2 regions of the Pseudomonas sp. ZS1P83 genome follow, and region 2 is predicted to be linked to the other one. Evidence: riboswitches for the same ligand, from Rfam matches in the RefSeq annotation. Region 2 holds a riboswitch; the other holds the start of a gene.

Region 1 (7,615 bases), 740 kb from region 2:
CCGGCAAACGCGCCCAGGCCCGCAACGGGATCTGCGGCACCGGAAACGGCCAGGGCGCAAGGCCGCTGGACAGGTCGAGCCAATCGGCTTCGGCGATGCCGTATTCGAGCGCCGCCTTGCGTAACCGACCACCGTGCTCAAGCATAGAATTCAGCCCCCACGCAGAGGATCAGCAACCATAACCATACCCCGCGCTGGACTAATTGCCAGCCACGGTCGATGGAGTCGGCGTCCGCCGGCACGCCTTCGCCCAGTTGTGGACGCTGATGCAGTTCACCGTGATAAATCGCCGCCCCGCCCAATTCGACGCCGAGCGCACCGGCACCCGCCGCCATCACCGGGCCGGCATTCGGGCTGTCCCAGGTCGGGCCTTGGGTACGCCAGCATCTCAGCGCCAGTCGGGTTTTGCCCAGCAGCGCGTAGGTCAATGCCACCAGACGCGCAGGAATGTAGTTGAGGACGTCGTCGATCTTCGCCGCCGCCCAGCCGAAACGTTCGAAGCGTTCGTTGCGGTAACCCCACATCGCATCAAGGGTGTTGCTCAAACGGTAGAGCACCACACCGGGCGCGCCGGCCACGGCAAACCAGAACAACGCGGCAAACACCGCGTCACTGCCGTTCTCCAATACGGATTCGGTGGCGGCGCGGGCGACTTCGGTTTTATCCAGTTCGCTGGTCTGGCGACTGACCAGATAACCCACGCGTTTGCGCGCCTCGTCCAGATCATCGCTGCGCAGGGCTTTGGCCACCGGCTCGACGTGTTCACCGAGGCTGCGCATGCCGAGGGCGCAGTACAGCGCTAGAATCTCGACCAGCCAACCGACATAAGGCGCCCAGGACAATGCAGTCGCCAGCAAAGTCAGTGGCAACACCGCGATCACCCATGCGGTGACGCCGTGGCTACGCCAGCCGCGACCGCCGGAGTTGAAACGTTGCTCGATGCGGTCGGCAAAACGGCCGAACGCCACCAGCGGATGCCAGCGTTTGGGTTCACCCAGCAGCGCATCCAGCGCAACCGCGGCGACACTCAACAACGCCACACTCATTGACTCACTCCCCAATAATTTTCGTACAGCAGCTCACTGAGCGGACGCGCCTGCGCCCAGCCTTCGAGTACCAGCATCGGCGCTGGATAGAATGCCTTGACCGGCCCCAGGCAAAGCACGGCCAAGGGCTTGGCACCGGCCGGCAAACCCAGCAGGTCCGCCAGGGCTTGCGGCTCGAACAGCGACACCCAGCCCATGCCCAGTCCTTCGGCGCGGGAGGCCAGCCAGAGGTTCTGGATCGCGCAGGACAACGAGGCCATGTCCATTTCCGGCAAAGTGCGACGGCCGAAGATATGGCGCTCGCGATCGTCCATCAGCGCGGCGACCAACACTTCGGCGCAGTCGTTGATGCCTTCGACTTTCAACTTCATGAATTCGTCAGTGCGCTCGCCAAGGGCTTCGGCGGTGCGGATGCGTTCTTCTTCCACCAGTAACTGAATCTTGCCACGCAGGGCTCGATCACTGATGCGGATGAAGCGCCAAGGCTGCATCAGGCCAACACTCGGTGCCTGATGCGCCGCTTCGAGCAGGCGCCGCAGTAACGCGGGCTCGACCGTGCCGCCGCTGAAATGACGCATGTCACGGCGTTCGCCGATGGCTCGGTAGACCGCTTCGCGTTCGGCCTGGCTGAATGCGTGGTCAGTCATGGCCTCTTCGCGGGCAAGCCCGCTCCCACAGGGTTTTGGTCAGGCGCAAATAGCGCGGCAACCGCCGATGGATTGGACGGGAAATAGAAGTGCACATAAGAGGCGGTCATCCGCCCTTCACGATAAACCGCCTCTGCCCCACGCCCGCCGTTAGGGCTCAGGCCACGAGCGATTGGCTCAAGCTCGGTGCTGGTCAGCGAATGGTGATAGGTGTGCCCGCGCAACGAACCTTCCGGCAACTCGACCGCCTGCAACGCCAACGCGGCCAGACGCTTTTGCATCACCGCATCCCCCGCCAGCAAGCCGACCATTTCAGCGCGAGCGCCCTCGACATCGGTCAACGAATCAAGCAAATAAAGCATGCCACCACACTCGGCCAACAACGGTTTACCCGCCGCATGGTGAGCGCGGATTGCGGACAGCATTGTGGTGTTCTGTGACAGCGCCACATGGTGCAGTTCGGGATAACCGCCTGGCAGATAGAGGCTGTCCGCTTCCGGCAATTGCGCATCACGGATCGGCGAGAAAAACGCCAATTCGGCGCCCATGGCGCGCAGCAGGTCGAGGCTCGCGCCATAGGTGAAGGCAAACGCTTCGTCACGGGCCACGGCAATTCGCACTCCGGCCAGCAACAGCTCGGCAGCGATCTCATCAGGGGCTGCGAATTCCACCGCCGGTGGCAGCGCGACCTCGCAACTGCTGGCCAGTGCATCGGCCGCTGCATCGAGGCGCAGGTCGAGATCGTTCAACTCACTGGCCTGAACCAGACCCAAATGACGACTCGGCAATTCGATCCCGGTTTCCCGGGACAAGGCACCGTACCAGCGCAAACCTTCAGTGAGGCTGCCTTCAAGTAATTGCGCGTGACGCAGGGTGCCGACGCGGTTGGCCAGCACACCGGCAAACGGCAAATCCGGCTGATAGCGCGCCAGCCCCAGGGCCAGTGCGCCAAAGGTCTGGGCCATGGCGGTGCCGTCGATCACACCCAGCACCGGCACACCAAAATGCCGCGCCAGATCAGCGCTGGACGGCGTACCGTCAAACAACCCCATGACGCCTTCGATGAGGATCAGATCGGCTTCGCCGGCGGCTTCCCACAACAGACGACGACTTTCCTGCTCGCCGACCATCCACATGTCCAGTTGATACACCGGCGCACCGCTGGCGCGCTCGAGAATCATCGGGTCGAGAAAGTCCGGGCCGCACTTGAACACGCGAACCTTGCGCCCCTGATTGCGATGCAAACGGGCCAGCGCGGCGGTGACGGTGGTCTTGCCCTGACCGGAGGCCGGCGCGGCAATCAGTACCGCCGGGCAGTGACGACTGATTTTCATAATGTAGTATTCACAGCTCGACGCCTTTTTGCGCTTTGATCCCGGCCTGGAACGCGTGTTTGATCACGCCCATTTCGGTGACCGTGTCAGCTAGTTCGATCATCTCCGGCTTAGCGCCGCGACCGGTGACCAGCACATGCTGCATCGGCGGACGCGCCTGCAAATCGCTGAGTACCTGATCGAGATCGAGGTAGCCGTGCTTGAGCGCAATGTTCAACTCATCCAGCACCACCAGGCCAATCGACGGATCACTGAGCAATTCGCGGGACACCGCCCACGCCGCTTCAGCGGCGGCGATGTCACGCTGGCGATCCTGGGTTTCCCAGGTGAAGCCCTCGCCCATCACATGAAAACGCACCTGTTCCGGGAAGCGCCGGAAGAACAGTTCTTCGCCGGTGCTGTTGCGCCCCTTGATGAACTGCACCACGCCACACTGCATGCCGTGGCCCATGGACCGGGCGAGCATGCCGAAAGCCGAGCTGCTTTTTCCTTTGCCGTTTCCGGTCAGCACCAGCAGCAGGCCGCATTCATTCGGGGAGTTGGCGATGCGTTCGTCGATCACGGCTTTTTTGCGCAGCATGCGTGCCAGATGACGTTCGTCACGATCGGGGGTATCAGGCATGGGGAGCTCTCCGTTGAGGCTGGATAACGGCGGGCAGGCACAAGAATAGACGGCAAAAAGCCTGGCATCGCCCACCGTGATGCCGCTGGATGGATCAGGCCGGTCTCCGGGCTCATGAGCGGCGATTCGCCTGACTGCGCGCCTTCCCATGTCGAGATCAACACAGTGGCTCAAGGCGCAGTCTTTACTCATTTACCGTTGCGGGGGCAGCGCCGGGATCGTGGTTCTTCATTAGTTGAATGAACGTACTCACCGGCTTCCCTGTTTCACTCTGTCGACCAAGGTCACAGAGCACCTGAAACAAGCCGCGAAGGTTAGAGGGTTGGGGATGGAGCGTCAATTGAAGACAGGCAGACTGCGAGCGAATAACTGCCGTCGATCAATTATCTGACGCCAATCTTGTGCCACACTCCCAGCAGTGATATCAAAGAGCCACAACCTCACAACACAATAACAAAGGTGAGCCACATGCAAGGCATGATCATCAGCAATCCGAAGCTGGAATTCCTGCGCCCGGTGCTGGAACGCTGGTTTGACTGTATCGACCGCTACAACGCCGTGCGCGGCGATAACGACACGCCTTACTGGTTCGACGAAAAAGCCAACCTGAGCCTGCTGTCCGCCGCTGCGTGGATGGCGGAAATGGTTACACTGCAACAAACACCGACCCGTAAACAGACCGAAGAAGGCGAACGCAATGGCCGCGCCGATCTGTTTATCGCTACCCGCGAAGAACGCGCTTACCTTCAGACGAGCCAGCGCTGGCCACGCGTCAACAGCCTGAACCTGACTCAAGCATTGCAGGACATCACCAGCGACGCCAAGCGCATCAGCTACGCCAGCGACCTGAAACTCGGCTGCCTGTTCGTTGCGCCACAAAAGGCTCAACAAAGCACTACTCCGGAAGAACTCCAGGACATGGTCCACGACCTGCAAAAGGAACACACCTGCGCGGTGGCCTGGTATTTCCCCTACGCCTATCGCAAGTTGCGCAACGAAGCCGGCAACTATCACCCCGGCATTGCCGTGCTGCTCAAGGAAGCCCGCGGCTGACCGGTTGAACCATCGCGCACCTGCGCTTCTCTATTGATTAGAACAATGCATTCATAGGGAAGATCAGCATGCGCAAGCCTCAGTTCGCTCTCGTCATCGTGTTCGCCGGAGGGCTTGCCGCCTGTGGTGAAACCTCCAGGCTGCAAGTCTCCGACGGCACCGGCCCGTCGCCCAAGCTGCCAGAACCAAACAAAACCCTGATCCCGACGGTGAACATCGCCCCGGCGATCGGCTGGCCGAACGGCGCGAAACCCATCGCTGCGACAGGGACTCAGGTGGCGGCCTTTGCTGAAGGTCTCGATCACCCGCGCTGGCTCTACGTGTTGCCCAACGGCGACGTGCTGGTCGCCGAAACCAATGCCCCGCCCAAACCCGATGACGGCAAAGGCATCCGTGGCTGGGTCATGGGCAAAGTCATGGGCCGTGCCGGCGCCACAGTCCCGAGCCCGAACCGCATCACGCTGCTGCGGGACAAGGACCACGACGGCATCGCCGAAACCCGAACGGTGTTTCTGGAAAACCTAAACTCACCCTTCGGCATGACCCTGGTCGGCAATGACCTGTACGTCGCCGACACGGACCGCTTGCTGCGCTTCCACTATGAAAACGGCGAGACGGCGGTCAAGTCACAGCCAATGAAGGTGATAGACCTGCCGGGCGGTACGCTGAATCACCACTGGACCAAAAACGTCATCGCCAGCAAGGACGGCAGCAAGTTGTACGTCACGGTGGGCTCCAACAGCAACGTGGCTGAAAACGGCATGGACAAGGAAGAAGGTCGCGCGGCGATCTGGGAAGTGGATCGTGCCACCGGCAACCATCGAATCTTCGCCTCGGGGATTCGTAATCCGAACGGTCTGGCCTGGGAGCCTCAGAGCGGCGCACTGTGGACGGCGGTCAACGAGCGCGACGAAATCGGCAGCGACCTGGTGCCGGACTACATCACTTCGGTCAAGGACGGCGCGTTTTATGGCTGGCCTTACAGCTATTACGGCCAGCACGTCGACATTCGCGTCGAGCCGCGAAACCCCGACCTCGTGGCCAAGGCCATTGCTCCGGACTACGCGGTCGGCCCGCATACCGCATCGCTGGGCCTGACGTTCGCTGAAGGCAACACGCTGCCAGCGCAGTTCAAGGAAGGCGCATTCATCGGCCAGCATGGCTCATGGAACCGTAAGCCGCACAGTGGCTACAAAGTGATTTTCGTACCGTTCAACGCGGGGAAACCGATCGGGCAGCCGATTGATGTGCTCACAGGGTTCCTCAATGACGAGGAAAAAGCCATGGGCCGTCCCGTAGGCGTGGTGATTGATCAGCAGGGTGATTTGTTGGTAGCGGATGACGTGGGGAACAAGGTGTGGCGCGTATCGGCGGCCAAGTAAACGCTTAGCGCTTACGGCACAGGGTCAATCCATCGCCCAACGGCAACAATGACAGATCCACACGCGAGTCATCCTTCAAGGCGCGATTGAGCGCCTGGATGGCTCGGGTGTCTTCGCTCTCGGGATTTTCCTCAAGCACCCGTCCGCTCCACAGCGTGTTATCAAACACCGCCAGACCACCGACGCGCAGCAGTCGCAGGGCGTGCTCCAGATAACGTGGGTAGTTGGCTTTGTCGGCATCAATGAAGATCAGGTCGAACGGCTCTTGCTGATCCAGCAGGGCCAAGGTTTCCAGCGCGGGCGCCAAGCGTAGGTCAATCCGCTCGGCAAGCCCCGCCTCCTGCCAGTAACGACGTGCGATGGCATTGTAGTCGCCGGGAATGTCGCAGCAGATCATCGAGCCGTCATCCGGCAATGCAGCCACCATGCACAAGGCGCTGTAACCGGTGAAGGTGCCGACTTCCAGTAGACGCTTGGCGCCGGTGAGTTTCACCAGTAACGCGAGGAACTGGCCCTGCTCCGGCGCCACTTGCCAGCGAGCCATGGGCAGCGCCTGGGTTTCATCACGCAGACGCTTGAGCAGCGGCGTTTCGCGCAGGGAAACGTCGAGCAGGTATTGATACAGGGAATCGTCGAGATTGAGTGTGCGAGCGGTCATGACAACCTCTGCAATTTAGGGGTTGCGTGCCAAGTGCTCCGGTTGCAAGACGCGCTTGGCACTCAGATAGGCTTTCTGCCAGTAAGCTTTGGACAAGCTGTCAAGCTTCACCGTGCCGCCGGTGGCGGGCGCATGGACGAAGCGACCTTCGCCGACGTAGATCCCGGCGTGGCTGACCTGGGAGCCGCCATTGGTGGCGAAGAAGATCAGGTCGCCGGTTTGCAGTCCTTCCTTGCCCACGTTGGCCGCCTGCATGCTAATCATCTCGCGCGTGGTACGCGGCAGGGAAATGCCGGCGACGTCACGGTAGACATAACCGATCAGTCCGCTGCAATCGAAACCCGAATCCGGCGTGTTGCCACCCCAACGATACGGCGTGCCCACCAGGCCGAGCGCGCGGAACAATACGTCTTCTGCCTCAGGGGAGAATGCTTGGGAGGAACCGAAAACAATGGGCGCGCGAACCACCGGCGCAGGAGGCGGTGTACGGCTGGCGCAGGCGCTGAGCAGCGCTGCGAAGCACATGATTGCGAGGCGGGCCGACGTCGACATAAGGAGAACATCCTGATCTGGCTGCGGCTTTTTCTGCCGGGAGGACAGAAAAGAAAACCGCCTGCGCAGGACGCAGGCGGTTTGCCATCAATAATAGATCAGGATTCTAGCGGCTACGCGGCAAACTTCAAGTAAGACTTTAAGTTCACCTTACAAAATGTCCGCTTACTTGCGTGCCGTGACGATAGTCGGGGCTGCAGTTGGCGCCATCGCCAGTGCGCGCTTGGCTTCGATGAAGGTCTTGCTCCAATAGCTGTCGCCCAGACTATCGATCCGGACACCACCGCTGCGGCGGCTGCTGGAATGGATGAACTGGTTGTC
Region 2 (7,615 bases):
CTTCGTAATACTCGTCGGCGAGTAATTCGAGGTTGCGCAACGGACCGTAGGTTTCGGCACGCGTCAGCGGCGGCATCAGGTGATCGATGATCACGGCCTGGGTGCGGCGCTTGGCCTGGGCGCCCTCGCCCGGGTCGTTGACGATGAACGGATAGATGTTCGGCAGCGGCCCGAGCAACGCATCCGGCCAGCAATTCTCCGACAGCCCGACCCCCTTGCCCGGCAGCCATTCCAGATTGCCGTGCTTGCCGACGTGGATCACGCCGTGGGCGCCGTAGGTATTACGCAACCAGAAGTAGAACGCCAGATAACCGTGAGGCGGCACCAGGTCCGGGTCGTGATACACCGCGCTCGGATCAACCTGATAACCGCGCGTCGGTTGGATACCGACGAAGGTCAGGCCAAAGCGCAACCCGGCGATCATCATTCGCCCGCCACGGAACATCGGATCGCTTTGCGGCGTGCCCCAACGTTCCAGCACGGCCTGGCGGTTGGATTCCGGCAAGGCGTTGAACATCAGCAGATAGTCGTCCATCGACAGGCTTTGCTGACAGGGACGCTGGTCAAGGGTGTCGAGGTCGTTGCTGACGCCACCGAGCAATTGCTGGATCAACGCGGTGCCCGTGTCCGGCAACTGCGCCGGTAGCGGATATCCTTCGGTGTGCAGCGCACGGAGGATATTCAGCGCGGCGGCCGGGGTGTCGAGGCCCACGCCGTTACCGATACGCCCATCACGGGTCGGGTAGTTGGCGAGGATCAGGGCGATGCGCTTCTCGCCATTGGGCACGCGCGCCAGATCAATCCAGCGCCGCGCCAGTTCGGCGACAAAATCCATGCGTTCAGGTTGCGGTCGGTAGCAGACCACGTCGGATTGACTGCGCTCGCTGCGCCAGGCCAGGTCCTTGAAGCTGATCGGCCGGCTGATGATTCGGCCATCCAGTTCCGGTAGCGCGATGTGCATCGCCAGGTCACGTGGACCGAGCCCCTGTTCACTGGCGCGCCAACCGGGCTCGTTGTCCTGGGCGCAAATCGCCTGAATCACTGGGATGTTGCGACGAAACGGTCGCAGGTGCGGCGCTTCGGGGCTGGATTGAGCGAAACCGGTGGTGTTGAGAATCACCCCCGCTTCGACTTCATCCAACCAGTCCTCGACCGCCGTTAGGCAGCCGGGCTCTTTCAAACTGGCCAGCGCAATCGGCAACGGGTTCAACCCCGCGGCCTGCAAACGCTGGCAGAAAACATCGATGAAACCGGTGTTCGCCGCCTGCAAATGCGAGCGGTAGAACAGCACCGCAGCTACCGGTTGATCGGCCTGCCAGTCGGCTTGCCAATCGTGAAGGTCTGCGGGGCTTTTTTGCGGATGGTAGATCGCCGTGCGCGGCAGGGTTTGCGGCTCGGCCCAGGCGTAATCGCGTCCCAGCCAACGATTGGCGAGGCAGCGGAAAAAATCCAGGGCATTGCTCATGCCGCCCTGACGCAAAAAATGCCAAAGCCGATCGCGGTCGCCGGCAGCCACGGTGCTCAGGTCGCTGAGTTCCGGGTCCGGGCGGTCATCGCCGGGCACCAGAATCAGCTGCACGCCGCGCTGAGACAACTCTACCAAGCGCTCCACGCCATAACGCCAATAGGCGATGCCGCCGTGCAGCGAGATCAGAATCACCTTGGCGTGGCGCAGCACTTCGTCGACATACAGGTCGACCGACGCGTGATTCTGCACCTGCATCGGATTGGCCAGGCGCACGCTCGGGTAATCGTCGGGTAACTGCTGTGCCGCTTCAGCGAGCAGCGCCAGGCTGGAATCGCCGCTGCACAGGATCACCAGTTCGGCGGGGGTCTGTCCAAGGTCGGCAATGTTGTCATCCGACACGAAACCGCCGGGCTGGGTCCTGAGCAGGTGCATGGCTTAAACGCTGAGCGCAGCGCGCAATTGCGCTTCGAGTTGCGCGGCGTCGAGTTCCTGGCCGATCAGCACCAAGCGCGTGGTACGCGCTTCTTCGGCGCCCCACTGACGGTCGAAATGCTTGTCGAAACGCGTGCCCACGCCCTGGATCAGCAAGCGCATCGGCTTGTTCGGGATCGCAGCGAAGCCTTTTACGCGCAGGATGCCGTGCTTGACGACGAGTTGGGTCAGCGCGTCCATCAGCAGGCTTTCGTCGGCTTGCGGCAGTTCGATGGAGATCGAATCGAACGCATCGTGATCGTGATCGTCTTCACCTTCGTGGTGGTGATCGTGGTGGCTGTGGCGGCTGTCGATGTGCTCTTCGGAACCGGCGCCGAGGCCGATCAGCACGTCCAATGGCACGCGGCCGCTGCTGGCTTCGATGACTTTTACGGCGGGCGGCAATTCTTCGGCGACTTCCAGGCGCACACGGGCCAGGTCTTCGGGGCTGATCAGGTCGGCCTTGTTGAGAATCACCAGGTCGGCGCTGGCCAGTTGGTCGGCGAACAGCTCGTGCAGTGGCGATTCGTGGTCCAGGTTCGGGTCGAGTTTGCGCTGGGCATCGACCTGGTCCGGGAAAGCCGCGAAGGTGCCGGCGGCGACCGCTGGGCTATCGACCACGGTGATCACCGCGTCAACGGTGCAGGCGCTGCGGATTTCTGGCCACTGGAAGGCTTGCACCAGCGGTTTTGGCAGGGCCAGACCCGAGGTTTCGATGAGGATGTGGTCGAGGTCGCCGCGGCGGGCGACCAATTCGCGCATCACCGGGAAGAATTCTTCTTGAACGGTGCAGCACAGGCAGCCGTTGGCCAATTCATAAACGCGGCCGCTGGCTTCTTCCTCAGTGCAGCCGATGGAGCACTGCTTGAGGATTTCGCCGTCGATGCCCAGCTCGCCGAACTCGTTGACGATCACCGCGATGCGGCGGCCCTGCGCGTTGTCGAGCATGTGCCGCAGCAAGGTGGTTTTGCCCGAGCCGAGGAAGCCGGTAACGATGGTGACGGGGAGTTTGGCCAGTGTTTTCATCGGATGCCCTTTGGCAAGGTGGCGGGCATACGGGACGACGACCGGCAACGCGGACGCGCGTGCCTGAAGAGTTCGCCACCGGATCACCCCGCCCGGTTGAAAGTGAGAATCTGTGTCGAGGCAGGTCTCCTGGCTGACGGCTTGCCAGTCGTTCGACTGGCGTTGGCTGCGCCTTCCCGCGGGCCCGATGGACAGGGCTTGCAGTGGCGTGGCAGCCAACAGAACCGTTCACAGTTGCGGGGGCAGCCGCGGCATCGACCGCGTTCCCTTCTTAGCTTCGGCAGACGCCGAAGAACCTCGAAAGCGCAAGGCTACGCATCGTGTGGGGGCGGGTCAATGTCTTGTGGCGCCCTCACCGGCCCCTTCGCGGGCAAGCCTCGCTCCTACAGATCGGTGGTGTTTCTGTAGGAGCGAGGCTTGCCCGCGAAGAATTCACCTCGGTCTCGAGTTGAGAACCCTTGCCAATTGACGCCCAACCCCCGGCCATGCTCTCCTACACACCTTGTTACGGGTGCCCTTCACAGGGTGAAACGGGAAACCGGTGAATCATGTGCTTTACTCTAAAGTCATGTCAGTCCGGTGCTGCCCCCGCAACGGTAAGCGAGCGAAGCGTCAGATCCACTGTGCCAGCAGTTTGGCATGGGAAGGTGATGTTTGCAGGTCAAGGCGAAAGCCAGCGCCCCTCGTGAGCCCGGAGACCGGCCCGCAACACAAAGTGACCATTACGATCACTGAATAACAAACCCGCGGTGGGCGGGCGCTGTTTGAACCTCTGCGTGCCCGACTCGCAGGGGTCTTCCATGCGCTCTATTCACCCGCTGACTGACCAGAGGGAAGCGCCATGTCGATCATCAGCAGTACCGGCAGCAACACCGATAAGAGCACCGCCAGCACCACCACGACCCTGACTCAACGCCTGACCGCCGCTGTGTGTGCGTCTATCCTTGGCGCCAGCCTGGTGTATTTCGCCGGTTTCTCGCACATCGAAGCGGTGCACAACGCCGCGCACGATACCCGCCACAGCTCTGCGTTCCCGTGCCATTGAGACCTGCTGACATGATCAAGCGTATTGCGCAAACCGCAGGGTTCACCGGGCTGCTGGCCGCCCTATTGCTGACCCTGCTGCAAAGCTTCTGGGTGGCTCCGCTGATTTTGCAGGCTGAGACTTACGAAAAATCCGAGCCTGCCGCTGTTGCAGTTCACGAACACGGCGCGGGTGCTGTCGCCGCTCACACTCACGACGCCGAAGCCTGGGAACCGGAAGACGGCTGGCAGCGCGTGCTGTCGACCACGGGCGGCAACCTGGTGGTAGCGGTCGGTTTCGCCCTGATGCTTGCCGGTCTTTACACCTTGCGCGCACCGACTCGCACTTCCCAAGGCCTGCTCTGGGGCCTGGCCGGTTATGCGACGTTCGTGCTGGCGCCGACCCTCGGTCTGCCGCCTGAGCTGCCGGGCACTGCCGCGGCTGATTTGGCGCAACGGCAGGTCTGGTGGATCGGCACTGCCGCCTCCACCGCAGTCGGCATCGCATTGATCGTGTTTAGCCGCCACTGGTTGATGAAAGTGCTCGGCGTGGCCATTCTGGCCGCTCCTCACGTGATCGGCGCACCACAACCGGAAGTCCACTCGATGCTGGCTCCAGAAGCCCTGGAAGCTCAGTTCAAAATCGCTTCGCAGCTGACCAACGTTGCGTTCTGGCTGGCCCTGGGCTTGATCAGTGCCTGGTTGTACCGTCGCAAAAGCGATGGTCAATACCACGCATGACTGACACCAGCGCAGCGCCGACCCTGGTAGTTGGCCTGGGCTGCCAGCGCGGCTGCCCCGTCAGCACGCTGCGGGCGCTGCTCGATCAGGCGTTACAAGCTCATAAGATCGAACTTCGCCAGATCATGGCGCTGGCCAGCATCGAACTGAAGCGCGAAGAACCTGGCTTGATCGAGTTGGCCGAACAGCTTGAATTACCATTGATGTACTTCAGCAGCGAACAACTGGCCGGCTATCAACCGCAACTGAGCCACCGCTCGGACATTGCGTTCGAACGCACCGGCTGCTACGGCGTCGCGGAAAGTGCCGCCCTGGCCCTGGCCGAACAACTGGCCCAGGCACCGGCAAAATTGCTGATTTCACGACAAAAATATGCCCAGGCCACCTTGGCATTGGCCTGCGTCGCCTAAAATCCTCGATAATCCCCGCCTTCGATCATGAGCAATCTTCATCTGAAGCTTTGTCCAGCCCCTTTTTCTCACAGGAACCGACGATGACCGTCTACTTCATTGGCGCAGGTCCCGGCGACCCGGAATTGATCACCGTCAAAGGCCAACGGCTGATTCGCAGCTGCCCGGTGATCATCTACGCCGGCTCCCTGGTGCCCGCCGCCGTGCTGGAGGGCCATCGCGCCGAACACGTGGTCAACAGCGCCGAACTGCACCTGGAACAGATCATCGAGCTGATCAAGACTGCCCATGCCAAGGGCCAGGACGTGGCTCGTGTACATTCCGGTGATCCGAGTCTTTACGGTGCCATTGGCGAGCAGATTCGCTACCTGCGCGAACTCGACATCCCTTTTGAAATTATTCCCGGCGTCACGGCCACGGCGGCCTGCGCGGCACTGTTGGGCGCCGAACTGACGTTACCCGATGTGTCGCAAAGCGTGATCCTGACCCGCTACGCCGACAAGACCGCCATGCCCGCCGGCGAAGCGCTGGGCAGCCTGGCACAGCATGGGGCGACCATGGCGATTCATCTGGGGGTCAATCATCTGCAGAAAATCCTGGTTGAATTGCTGCCGCATTACGGAGCGGATTGCCCGATCGCGGTGATTCACCGAGCGACCTGGCCGGATCAGGATTGGGTGGTGGGGACGCTTGAGGACATTGCTGCGAAGGTTGAAGCCAAGGGATTTCGGCGCACAGCATTGATTCTGGTGGGCCGAGTGTTGGGCAGTGATCACTTCAGTGAGTCATCGCTGTACCGCGCTGGGCATGCGCATCTCTACAGACCCTGAGCCAAGCACAACCCTGTGGCGAGAAGATTTATCGCCCATAAAAAAACGGCGCTCACGGGGCTAATGCCAGTCAGTTAAGCTGACTGGCATTTTTCTTTCTGATCGGATACTTCGGTGATTTAAGCCGGATGGCCCGAGGATAAATACGCTCCTCTCGCCGATGCGGCAGGACATAGTGCGGGGCTGAGGCATGCAACTCAGCCAGGTACTTGGGGATGTTCCCGGAACGGTCGGCGGAGACGCTGTTGATAAACCCGAGAATCGCCCAGGTGCAGGCGGTAAAACTCATTTCGCATGGGTAAATACCTGGACAGTGACGACTCATCTCCACCATCTGATAGCGCAACAAGTTGTAGCCCAACAACACCCCCCACAGCTCCTGCTCGATCATCTCGGGCGTCTTGCTACGCAACGTATAACTGCTGTTGAGCAAGGTCTGTTTCATCTCCCGAAACCCTAATTCGACTTCCCATCGCTGGCTGTACAGGTCGACGATTTCGTCGGATGGAAAGCGCAGCGGGTCGGCCATTGAGGTCAGGATCTGACACACCTTGCCTTTGACGGTTTTGCTCAGAAGTCGCGCGGTCAGGCGCTCCGGCAGCCCCGGCCATTGCTTGCGGGCCTGCGGCGAAGTGTTTAATGAGACAACCGCATCCTGGCGCCCCAAACGCTGAAGCACTTCGTACTGCGAGCCTTTTTTCAGCGGCATCAGCCAGTGACGTTCGATCCCTGCCTGCTGCCATTGATGCAGTAAACCTAACGAATAAAAACCACGATCAAATAGCGTCAACGAGTGATCGGGCGTGGTCTCGATCAGTTGCTCCGCCAGCTTCATCTCGTTGCTGCGATAGCCGTCAAACGCACTGCCGATCAGCAAATGGCTGGTCAACTCCATCTGGCAGACCATGCGCACCTGCGGAAAACCAGTGTCGCCATGCTGGTTACTGGCGGAGTCGTAACGTGCACGGTTTTCCGGCGTATCGGGTGTTCGCCAGACGACACCGTCGACACCCAGTAAGCGCAAACCGGCCCAAGTCGGATGAGCGGCCGCCTCATGCCAACTTTTCTGAGTCAGATGGAAGACCTGTCGTACAGCCTCGCTGCCCAATCTCTGACGGGCTTGAACCACCGCGCTGGGTGCCACCAACGGGCGCTGGCCCGGCAGCATGATATTCATGCGGCTGACCACATCCCACGCCGACATGCGCCGAAAGAACGCCATGGAGATCACGCACCAAAGCATCATTTCCAACGGCAAGCGCCGCTTGCGTAAAGTCGCAACGCCTGCCTGTTCAAGTGCCTGCTCGACCAAAGAAGGATCGAGCAAGGAATTCAATCCCTCAATTGAGTTGGGGGGGAGACGATGTTGTGGGTCAGTTCCAGTGCCCGAGCGAGACGCATAAAAAAATCCGATGCCAATACAGGCATCGGATTTTGATTTCTTGCGGCCAAAGGTCAAGCAAAAGGGCTTAACTGATCGGCATTACGCTCACGGGGCGCCGTTTTTTTTTGCAGCGAACACCTTACTTAGTAGTAGGCGTTTTCTTTCTGCGTGTGGTCGGTGACATCACGAACACCCTTGAGCTCAGGAATGCGCTCGAGCAAGGTGCGCTCAATGCCTTCGCGCAGGGTGACGTCTGCCTGGC

What was found. A riboswitch is a leader RNA that binds a small molecule or an ion and turns the genes downstream of it on or off. The one in region 2 is predicted to bind cobalamin.
Region 1: another riboswitch for cobalamin. It lies ahead of cobO (cob(I)yrinic acid a,c-diamide adenosyltransferase); the one in region 2 lies ahead of cobW (cobalamin biosynthesis protein CobW).

What each region holds. Positions count from the first base shown of each region.
Region 1 covers NZ_CM142706.1:1,078,707-1,086,321, reverse strand. The annotation lists gene cobD (threonine-phosphate decarboxylase CobD) at 1-145, opposite strand, end outside; gene cbiB (adenosylcobinamide-phosphate synthase CbiB) at 138-1,046, opposite strand; gene bluB (5,6-dimethylbenzimidazole synthase) at 1,043-1,693, opposite strand; gene ACYZT0_RS05240 (cobyrinate a,c-diamide synthase) at 1,690-3,027, opposite strand; gene cobO (cob(I)yrinic acid a,c-diamide adenosyltransferase) at 3,038-3,649, opposite strand; cobalamin riboswitch at 3,730-3,963, opposite strand; gene ACYZT0_RS05230 (hypothetical protein) at 4,118-4,702, shown strand; gene ACYZT0_RS05225 (PQQ-dependent sugar dehydrogenase) at 4,771-6,084, shown strand; gene ACYZT0_RS05220 (O-methyltransferase) at 6,089-6,742, opposite strand; gene ACYZT0_RS05215 (C40 family peptidase) at 6,758-7,294, opposite strand; gene ACYZT0_RS05210 (C40 family peptidase) at 7,460-7,615, opposite strand, start outside.
Region 2 covers NZ_CM142706.1:1,813,714-1,821,328, reverse strand. The annotation lists gene cobN (cobaltochelatase subunit CobN) at 1-1,900, opposite strand, end outside; gene cobW (cobalamin biosynthesis protein CobW) at 1,904-2,965, opposite strand; cobalamin riboswitch at 3,068-3,280, opposite strand; cobalamin riboswitch at 3,458-3,686, shown strand; gene ACYZT0_RS08790 (CbtB domain-containing protein) at 3,807-4,010, shown strand; gene ACYZT0_RS08785 (CbtA family protein) at 4,022-4,729, shown strand; gene ACYZT0_RS08780 (cobalamin biosynthesis protein) at 4,726-5,139, shown strand; gene cobM (precorrin-4 C(11)-methyltransferase) at 5,223-5,969, shown strand; partial or broken gene ACYZT0_RS08770 (IS4 family transposase) at 6,040-7,370, opposite strand; gene nfuA (Fe-S biogenesis protein NfuA) at 7,497-7,615, opposite strand, start outside.